Regions from separate parts of the Mesorhizobium sp. B2-1-8 genome, predicted to be linked through region 1. Evidence: predicted binding sites of a transcription regulator. Region 1 holds the regulator's gene; each other region holds the start of a gene.
The links. Region 1 encodes LexA, which represses DNA repair genes until DNA is damaged. Its sites were predicted from a motif close to TGTTCNNNNTGTGTTCNG; they were not measured.
Positions count from the first base shown of each region.

Region 2: a site for LexA is predicted at 1,336-1,353, ahead of FJ970_RS03755 (YifB family Mg chelatase-like AAA ATPase). Genes of this name have one in related genera too.
Region 3: a site for LexA is predicted at 1,351-1,368, ahead of dinB (DNA polymerase IV). Genes of this name have one in related genera too.
Region 4: a site for LexA is predicted at 783-800, ahead of FJ970_RS06630 (helicase-related protein). Genes of this name have one in related genera too.

Region 1 covers NZ_CP083952.1:3,946,336-3,948,537, reverse strand. Annotated here, with positions in the region: gene FJ970_RS19300 (GntR family transcriptional regulator) at 1-636, shown strand, start outside; gene lexA (transcriptional repressor LexA) at 1,047-1,790, shown strand; gene FJ970_RS19290 (ComEC/Rec2 family competence protein) at 1,784-2,202, opposite strand, start outside.
Region 2 covers NZ_CP083952.1:793,830-796,031, forward strand. Annotated here, with positions in the region: gene FJ970_RS03745 (hypothetical protein) at 1-73, opposite strand, end outside; gene FJ970_RS03750 (cupin domain-containing protein) at 623-994, opposite strand; gene FJ970_RS03755 (YifB family Mg chelatase-like AAA ATPase) at 1,444-2,202, shown strand, end outside.
Region 3 covers NZ_CP083952.1:2,882,022-2,884,223, reverse strand. Annotated here, with positions in the region: gene FJ970_RS14125 (SDR family oxidoreductase) at 1-49, opposite strand, end outside; gene FJ970_RS14120 (dihydrofolate reductase family protein) at 174-761, opposite strand; gene FJ970_RS14115 (winged helix-turn-helix transcriptional regulator) at 870-1,286, shown strand; gene dinB (DNA polymerase IV) at 1,401-2,202, shown strand, end outside.
Region 4 covers NZ_CP083952.1:1,362,928-1,365,129, reverse strand. Annotated here, with positions in the region: gene phbB (acetoacetyl-CoA reductase) at 1-232, shown strand, start outside; gene FJ970_RS06635 (hypothetical protein) at 431-667, shown strand; gene FJ970_RS06630 (helicase-related protein) at 967-2,202, shown strand, end outside.

The DNA of each region.
Region 1 (2,202 bases):
CCGTTGCGAGAAGCCTTGTCGCGGCTCGAGGCCGAACGCCTTGTCACCGCCATCAGCAATCGCGGCTTTACCGTGGCTCCGGTATCGCGGGCCGAACTGGAGGACCTGGCGCGCGCCAGGATGGTGGTCGAGATCCCCCTATTCCTCGAATCGATGGAGAAAGGCAGCAAGGAGTGGGAGGATGCTGTCGTCACCGCCCACTACCGGCTCTCCCGCTGCAAGACCGCGGTCGACGATCCCTCGGATGCGGCCGTCGACAAATGGGACGAGAACCACGAGGCTTTCCATGCGGCGCTGCTGAGCGCCGCCACATGCGATTGGCTGCTGCGTTTCCGCTCGACAATCTCGGATCAGCTGCGCCGGCATCATCGTTTTCTTGGTCTGGCGCCGACATTGCGGGCCGCGGCTGGCCTCAAGGATGGCTATGAAGAGGCGATGGAGGCACTGCGTGAAGCGATTGCGATCGAACACCATACCGCGATCATGGAAGCGGCACTCGATCGTGACGTCGAGCGGGCCAAGGCGCTGATGACTGCGCATATCGGCTACACCCTGCATGTCTATGTCCACAGCGAAGACAGCGGCGCGACCGAGTACGCCGCCCGCGCCGGCAGCTTGAAAGCTGTCGCCGGATGACTTCAGCGCTTCCGCGACGCCTGTTCGCACGCACTTGATCGGAGCCGGCCGGACGCCTGGATCCGTCGCTACCCCGAAGCTACAATCGTTGGCGTTTTGGTTTCGTTTCGTTCCGCGAATAATGGATCCATAATTTTTACGATCCATCCCCGGAAAAGCCCTCAAAAAGACTGATGCCAAGCCTCGGCGGAGGATGGGCCACAGCCCATTAACCAAAACGATTTCAATGTCCTTGCCGACAGCGGAAAGGGTCGATTGCCGTCCGCTGTCGCGGGCAAAAAACTTCAGACGCCTTAACAAATTCATTAAACTTTAAACGGTTGCGGAACACAACTGGAACAGATAGTGTTTGTTCTGGGTTTGTTTTTCGATTCTGGTTCAGACCTTCGTTCACTGCCTTGGGGGCCGCCATGCTGACACGCAAGCAACATGAACTGCTGATGTTCATCCACGAACGGCTCAAGGAAAGCGGGATACCGCCCTCTTTCGACGAGATGAAGGAAGCGCTCGATCTTGCCTCCAAGTCGGGGATCCATCGCCTGATCACGGCGTTGGAGGAACGCGGCTTCATTCGCCGGCTGCCCAACCGGGCGCGCGCGCTGGAAGTGCTGCGGCTGCCGGACTCGATCGCGCCGGGCCTCAATGCGGCGAAGAAGTTCTCGCCAAGCGTCATCCAGGGCAGCCTTGGCCAAGGCGGTCTCGGCCGCCAGATCAGGCCGGCGGCGGCGCCTTCTCGCCTGCCCGCGGCCGGTAACGACGACGATGCGGTTTCAGCCGTGTCCATCCCGGTCATGGGCCGTATCGCCGCCGGTGTGCCGATCGATGCCATCCAGCATCAGACGCATTCGATTTCGGTGCCGCCGGACATGATCATGGGCGGCGAGCACTATGCGCTGGAGGTCAAGGGCGACTCGATGATCGAGGCCGGTATCTTCGACGGCGACACGGTCATCATCCGCAATGCCGATACGGCAAGTCCGGGCGAAATCATCGTGGCGCTGGTCGATGAGGAGGAAGCAACGCTGAAGCGGTTTCGCCGCAAGGGCGCTTCGATCGCGCTCGAAGCCGCCAATCCAGCCTACGAAACACGCATCTTCGGGCCAGACAGGGTCAAGGTGCAGGGCAAACTGGTCGGGCTGATAAGACGCTACTGAACCGGTTTGCCATCGGGTTTGTCAGGCTTTTTATAGGGCGGCAGCCCCCTCGCCTCGCGTGAGAATTTTCGCTGCTCGTGCCAGGGCCGGTATGGTCCGTCGACGGCGAATTCGATCGCAGCCGGGCTCGTGGCCGACTGGGGATCGAAGAAGACGGCGGCACTCCCCTTGCGGGCCAGTTGCCGTTTCGTGACAACGAGAACCAGCGGATTGTGGCAGGCGTCATAGGCGGTCGCGTCATTGACGACGATCAGGTCGGCGAAGGCGCAGGCCTTCCAGGTGTTCTTGCGATCCTCGACATAGGCGATGATCGCGCCGGAGGGGTGCCTGGCAAGACACAGGCCTTCACGGCAATAGAACGGCGATCCCTGCGGCAGGTCGGTGGGAGCGGCGATATCGAATTGCCCGTCCG
Region 2 (2,202 bases), 3.2 Mb from region 1:
GGACCCGGGTTCTCGGCAGTTGACTAAGTTCGGCCTTCAACGATCCGGCAGACGCGCCGCTCGCGGCGCCCATGGCGAGCCCAATTGGCAGCGCCGCTACGAGCAACATTCGAAGGATCGGCCCAGGGGGCGTCCAACGATGATGTTCAGAGGCATCGGAATGAAATGCTCGGGTCGAAAACATGTGGTGTGATCCCTGGGTGAGATTGAACGATGGGCACCTCATAATGAGATTTCTGTCTCATTGCAATAATAATCTTATTAGGAGACGATGGTTTTGACATCCCGGGACACTGGACGCGGGTCGGCCGCGGCAGCTATCGCGCCGATCTCCGGCGAGGGCTGGGGTGTTGGTCTGATCTCACCTGATCGCAGCGTGGCGGACGGACTTCGTTCAGGGCCCGGACAGTTGGTGGCGGGTTCGCACAATGGCTCCCGGCCTCGTGGCGGCCGATGTCCCGCTGATGAATCGCGCCGGGCGGCATGCAGATCGTCGGCCTGCCCGACAGGGCGGTGACTGCGGGCGCGGACAGGCGGCGCTCCAGGCATCGGCGGCGGACCTGCCCAGGGAAGGCAGCCGTTACCACCTGCCGACCGCGCTCGGCCTGGAGCCTACATCTTACTATGCCTTGGCATACTGCTCGGCACTCATGACTTCGATGCAGACGAAGCGCTCGTTGCCTTCCACCCAGGCGTCGTGGCCCGGCGGAATCGTATAGGACGTGCCTTGCCCAAACGTTTTCTGGGTTCCGTCATTCATTTTGATGGTGATGGTTCCCGAGACGACGTAGCCGACATGCGAAACCTGACAACTGTCGGTCTTGACCACCGGCTTCACGCATTCGGACCATTTCCAGCCCGGCTCCATGTTGAGCCGGCCCAACGTATAGCCGGGAAGGCGCACCACTTCGACGCGCGTCTTGTCCGGCGTGCGAACTTCATCCGGGCTGTTGTGAGACTTGGACGCAAATTTGCTGACTTCCACACCGGCCATGTCATCCTCCCTGTACTCGACGCGGAGCCTGACGTTGCGATTGTCGGAACCGCGACGGATTCATATCCCATTTGGAGCCGGCATACAATTATAAGCAGTTGCTAAAATATATACTGACCGTGCCCGCTCCTCTCCTCTGCGGCGCCGGGTCGAATGGCCTGTTTTCATTTTGTCTTAACCATGTTCCGCTTTCTGCAACCGCATACAAGCGCTGTGCAGCCGGGGCGGTTACAGGTTCCGGAGATGTTCCGGGTTTGATCGGGGGGCCAGTGGAACCCTTGCGTGGGGGACAAACCGAGGGCGAGGGGAGGGCTAGCCTTTTCCACGAAATCCGTCCTTTTTGTTCTTGTATTGTTCTTGCCTAAGCCTGAAATCTGTGGTTGTCTTGCGTTGACGTCGCTCGCGGCCTGTTCACAAGGCCCGCGGCGAGCCGGCATCGGGGGCAGAAAATGGTGGCGCGGGTTCGTACGGTCGCTTTCCAGGGCATCGAGGCCGTGCCGGTCGACGTGCAGGTGATGATCGCGCCCGGCAAGGTCAACATGCACATCGTCGGCCTGCCGGACAAGGCGGTGGCCGAGAGCCGCGAACGGGTCCAGGCGGCCCTGCACGCGTCGGGCCTGTCGATGCCATCGAAGAAAGTAACGATCAATTTGGCGCCCGCCGACTTGCCCAAGGAAGGCAGCCATTACGATCTGCCGATCGCACTCGGGCTGATGGCGGCTCTCGGCGCCATTCCGGGCGACATGCTGGCCGGCTATGTCGTGCTCGGCGAACTGTCGCTAGACGGCACCATTACGGCGGTCGCCGGTGCCTTGCCGGCGGCGATCGGCGCCAATGCCGAGGGCAAGGGCCTGATCTGCCCGTTCGCCTGCGGCCCGGAAGCGGCCTGGGCGGGGCGGGAATTCGACATTCTGGCGCCGCGCAGCCTGATTGCCATAGCCAACCATTTCCGCGGCACGCAGGTGCTGTCTCGCCCCGAAGCCGGCATCCATGCCTCGGCCCGCGACCTGCCCGACCTTGCCGACATCAAGGGCCAGGAGACGGCGAAGCGCGCGCTGGAGGTGGCGGCCGCCGGCGGCCACAATCTCCTGATGATCGGTCCGCCCGGTTCCGGCAAATCGATGCTTGCGCAGCGTTTGCCGTCGATCCTGCCGCCGCTGGCGCCGAAGGAATTACTCGAGGTTTCGATGATCGCCTCGGTGGCTGGC
Region 3 (2,202 bases), 1.1 Mb from region 1:
GCACGATTGCCTTGCCGTTCAGGCCGGTGGCGCCTGTCACCAGGATCATGGTTCTGTCTCTCCCATTCAGCATTGATGCGGCCGCCCTTCCGACAACCGCACCTTGAAGACGAAGAGAGGCGGGCAAAGGATTCCGCCCAATTGTCTTTTTTGTTCGCGCGAGCCCTCGGCGATCAGCCCGCCGGCGCATAGCGGCTGACCACCATGCCGCAGGCATAGGCTTTCGAACCAAGCAGCCGCAGGTTTCGGAACCCGCCTTGGTCGAAGATGCGGCGGCCCGCGCCCAGCACGGCAGGATTGACGAACAGCTGAAACTCGTCGACCAGCCCTGCCACGATCAGCGCCGAGGCGAAGCCGGCGCCGCCGAAGACGGCCATGTCGCCGCCCTCGCCCGCCTTCAGCGCGTTGACCTCGCGCAGCAGGTCTCCGCTTACCACCGTCGTACGCTCCCATCGGGAGGCCTCGAGCCTGTCGCTCGGCACCACTTTGCGCGTCTCGACGACACGCCGGGCGAAGGCATAGAACGGATCGGCCGGATATTTCCTCGCCGCATTGCCCCAATGGGTGAGATAGCCCTCCTCGGCCATCTTGCGGCTGAGCAGGATGGTGTCGATGCCGGCGAACACGGCGTTGAAATCGCGCTTCAGTTCGGCGTCCCAGCCATTGTCGTCGCCCCATTCCCAGAGTTGCCATGGGTGGTCAGCATCGGCGCCGACGAAACCGTCGACCGACATCTGCATCTGCAGGATGAGCTTTTTCATCGGGTTGTCCTCGCCAAGCCTGGTCGCAAATGGTTTACTTTCGGAACCATTTGATCTGCCGGGAAAATGATGTCAATAGTAAAGTGATTTAAAAATAGAACCATAGAGATGTCGACACGTGAAAGATCCGGTTGCCCGATCAACCTGTCGCTGGAACTGCTCGGCGACCGCTGGACGCTGCTCATCATCCGCGACCTGATCTTCGCCGGCAAAAGGCATTTTCGCGAGTTCCTGCAATCCGATGAAGGCATCTCCTCGCGCACATTGGCGGAGCGGCTGCAGACACTGCAGGATGAAGGCATCATCACCCGCAGCGGCGACCCGAGCCACGGGTTGAAGGCAATCTACCGGCTGACCGAGGTCGGCATCGACCTCTTGCCGGTGCTGGCCACGCTCGGCGCCTGGGGCAGCAAGCACCGCAAGGCCGATGACAAGCTGGCCCGCATCGCCGACGAACTGGCGGCCGGCGGTGAGCCGGCGCTGGAGCGAATGAAGGCAACGCTGCGGGCGGAGCATATTGTCTAGGCTCCGCCTCGCCTGTGGGCAAAGGACGAGCCCTCGGCGCTTCGCATTGACAACGATCCGCATTTGTTCTCTATATGTTCTGGTCTATCAGCAATCGCGGATGAGCGGAACAGGATGGAAACGACGGCCACCATCCTGCATGCCGATCTCGACGCCTTCTATGCCTCGGTCGAGCAGTTGCTGGACCCGGCATTGCGCGGCAAGCCGATCGCGGTTGGCGGCGGCGTGGTGCTCGCTGCCTCCTATGAGGCCCGTGCCTTCGGCGTGCGCGGCGGCATGCCGGGGCGCAAGGCGCGCGAGCTTTGCCCGCAATTGACCTTCGTCGGCGGTAATTTCAGCCACTACCAGCGGCTGGGCGATGCGGCGATCAAGGTGCTCGACGATTTCACGCCGGTGGTCGAGCGCATCTCCATCGACGAGGCCTTTGCCGATGTCGCCGGCTGCACTCATCTGTTCGGCTCCCCCCGGGAGATCGCGACGGCGATCCGCCGCCGTGTGCGGGCCGAACTCGGCCTGCCGATCTCGATCGGCGTGGCGCGCACCAAGCATCTGGCCAAGATCGCCTCGCAGGTCGCCAAGCCCGACGGGCTGGTGGTGGTCGACCCCGGTACCGAGCTTGCCTTCCTGCACGACTTGCCGGTCTCGCTGATGTGGGGCGTCGGACCGGCGACCAGGGCGCGGCTGGCCGAGATCGGCGTCGAGACCATCGGCGAACTGGCCCGGACGCACTGCGGCGCGCTGACGCGGCTGCTCGGCCCCGCCGCCGGTGAAAAGCTCGCGGCCCTGTCGTGGAACCGCGATCCGCGCAAGCTGGAGACGAAGCGCCGGGCGCACTCGGCCGGCGCGCAGTCGGCGCTCGGGCAAAAACCGGCCGTTGCGCGGGTGATCGTGCCGACACTGCTGCATCTGGCCGACC
Region 4 (2,202 bases), 2.6 Mb from region 1:
CGCGCGCGCCGGCATCACCGTCAACGTCATCTGCCCCGGCTACATCGCCACCGAGATGGTCAAGGCGATCGACGAGAAGGTGCTCAACGAACGCATCATCCCGCAAATCCCGGTCGGCCGCCTGGGCGAACCGGAAGAGATCGCGCGCTGCGTTGTCTTCCTGGCTTCCGAAGACGCCGGCTTCATCACCGGCTCGACCCTCACCGCCAATGGCGGCCAGTACTTCATCTGAGTCCTCTTCTCACCGCAGCTAACGGCTGGGGGATCGACGCGTGCTCGCAACAAGCGGACCGGAAAACCGGTCCGCTTTCAAACGACGCTTGATCCTTGGAAGGCTTCGCTGTGGCGCGATGCTCCAATCCGGCACGCAAAGGTTAATGACGGCAGCCGCGTCTGTGCGAAACCCTGTGGTTAAGCCTGTGGATTCTCGGTGGATAAGCTGTTCACAACACAAGATATTGGGGGAACAAAAGGAGAAAATACCGCTGGCGCTGATTTGTCGCCGATTCGTTCCGGCTTTGAGCGCAATGTTAACATTAATGGCCTCGATTGCCTGCAATTCCTTAACGCCGAGTTCAGAAAGATTAACAATTTCATAATGTTGAGCGGGGCGTACCGTACTTCCCGCATCGTTTACCGGCAAAAGTTAACGGCAAGGCCTACCTAGCATAAAACGGGCCAGTTTCGACGATTCAGCATGTGGTGAGACTCGTCGTCACAAAATCCATATCTAGCCGTGAACAAAAGCTGAATCTCTCGGAGTCAGCGATTCGTCGCTGATTCGTTCCAGACTCGTTCCAACTGTTAAGCAGCGGCTCATTTGCGGGTCGACGCGCACGTCTTCGGCACCCTGCCGGAACATTCCGCTTTCGCTTCGCGCCCGAAATCCCTATGTGTCGGCTGTCATACGCGCCGTCCAGGCACGCTCCCGACCACGAGAGGCCAGAAAGCCTTATTTCCGAGCCGATGAACATTCAGCAGAAACACACCGAGCCGCTGATCCTGTCGGGCCGCGACGTGACCGCCGTGCTTGGCCCGACCAACACGGGCAAGACCCATCTCGCCATAGAGCGCATGGTGGCGCACGAAACCGGCGTCATCGGCCTGCCGCTCAGGCTGCTGGCCCGCGAGGTCTACACGCGCGTCTGCGAGAAGGTCGGCGCCCACAAGGTGGCGCTCATCACCGGCGAGGAGAAGATCCAGCCGCCAGGCGCCAAATATTCGGTCTGCACCGTCGAAGCCATGCCGCGCGAGTCCGACGCTGCCTTCGTCGCCATCGACGAGGTGCAACTGGCCGGCGACCTCGAACGCGGCCATATCTTCACCGACCGCATCCTGCATCTGCGCGGCCGCCAGGAAACGCTGCTGCTCGGCGCGGCCACCATGCACGGCATTCTCCAGCGGCTGCTGAAGGGCGTCTCGGTGGTGACGCGGCCGCGGCTGTCGCATCTGGCCTATGCCGGCTCCAAGAAACTGACGCGCCTGCCGCGGCGCACCGCGATCGTCGCCTTCTCCGCCGACGAGGTCTACGCAATCGCCGAGCTGATCCGGCGCCAGCAGGGTGGTGCGGCGGTGGTTCTCGGGGCGCTGTCGCCCCGCACCCGCAATGCTCAGGTGGCGCTGTTCCAGTCGGGCGATGTCGACTATCTCATAGCCACCGACGCGATCGGCATGGGTCTCAACCTCGATCTCGACCATGTCGCCTTTGCCCAGAACCGCAAGTTCGACGGCTACCAGTACCGCAATCTGACGGCGGCCGAACTCGGCCAGATCGCCGGCCGCGCCGGCCGGCACCTGCGCGACGGCACGTTTGGCGTCACCGGTCAGGTCGATCCGCTCGACGAGGATCTGGTCCAGAAGATCGAGGGCCATGAGTTCGACCCGGTGAAGGTGCTGCAATGGCGCACCGCGCAATTCGATTTCGCCAGCCTCGATGCGCTGAAGCGATCGATCGAAACCAACGCCCCGGTCGAAGGCCTGACACGCGCGCTGCCGGCCGTCGATGCACAGGCACTCGAACATCTCTCCCGCGACGAAGGCATCCGCGCGCTCGCGACCAATGCCAAGCGCGTGGCGCTGCTGTGGGAAGCCTGCGCGCTGCCGGACTACCGCAAGATTGCGCCCGCCCAGCATGCCGATCTCATCGCCTCGATCTACATGGACCTCGCCCGGCATGGCCATGTCGACGAGAATTACATGGCC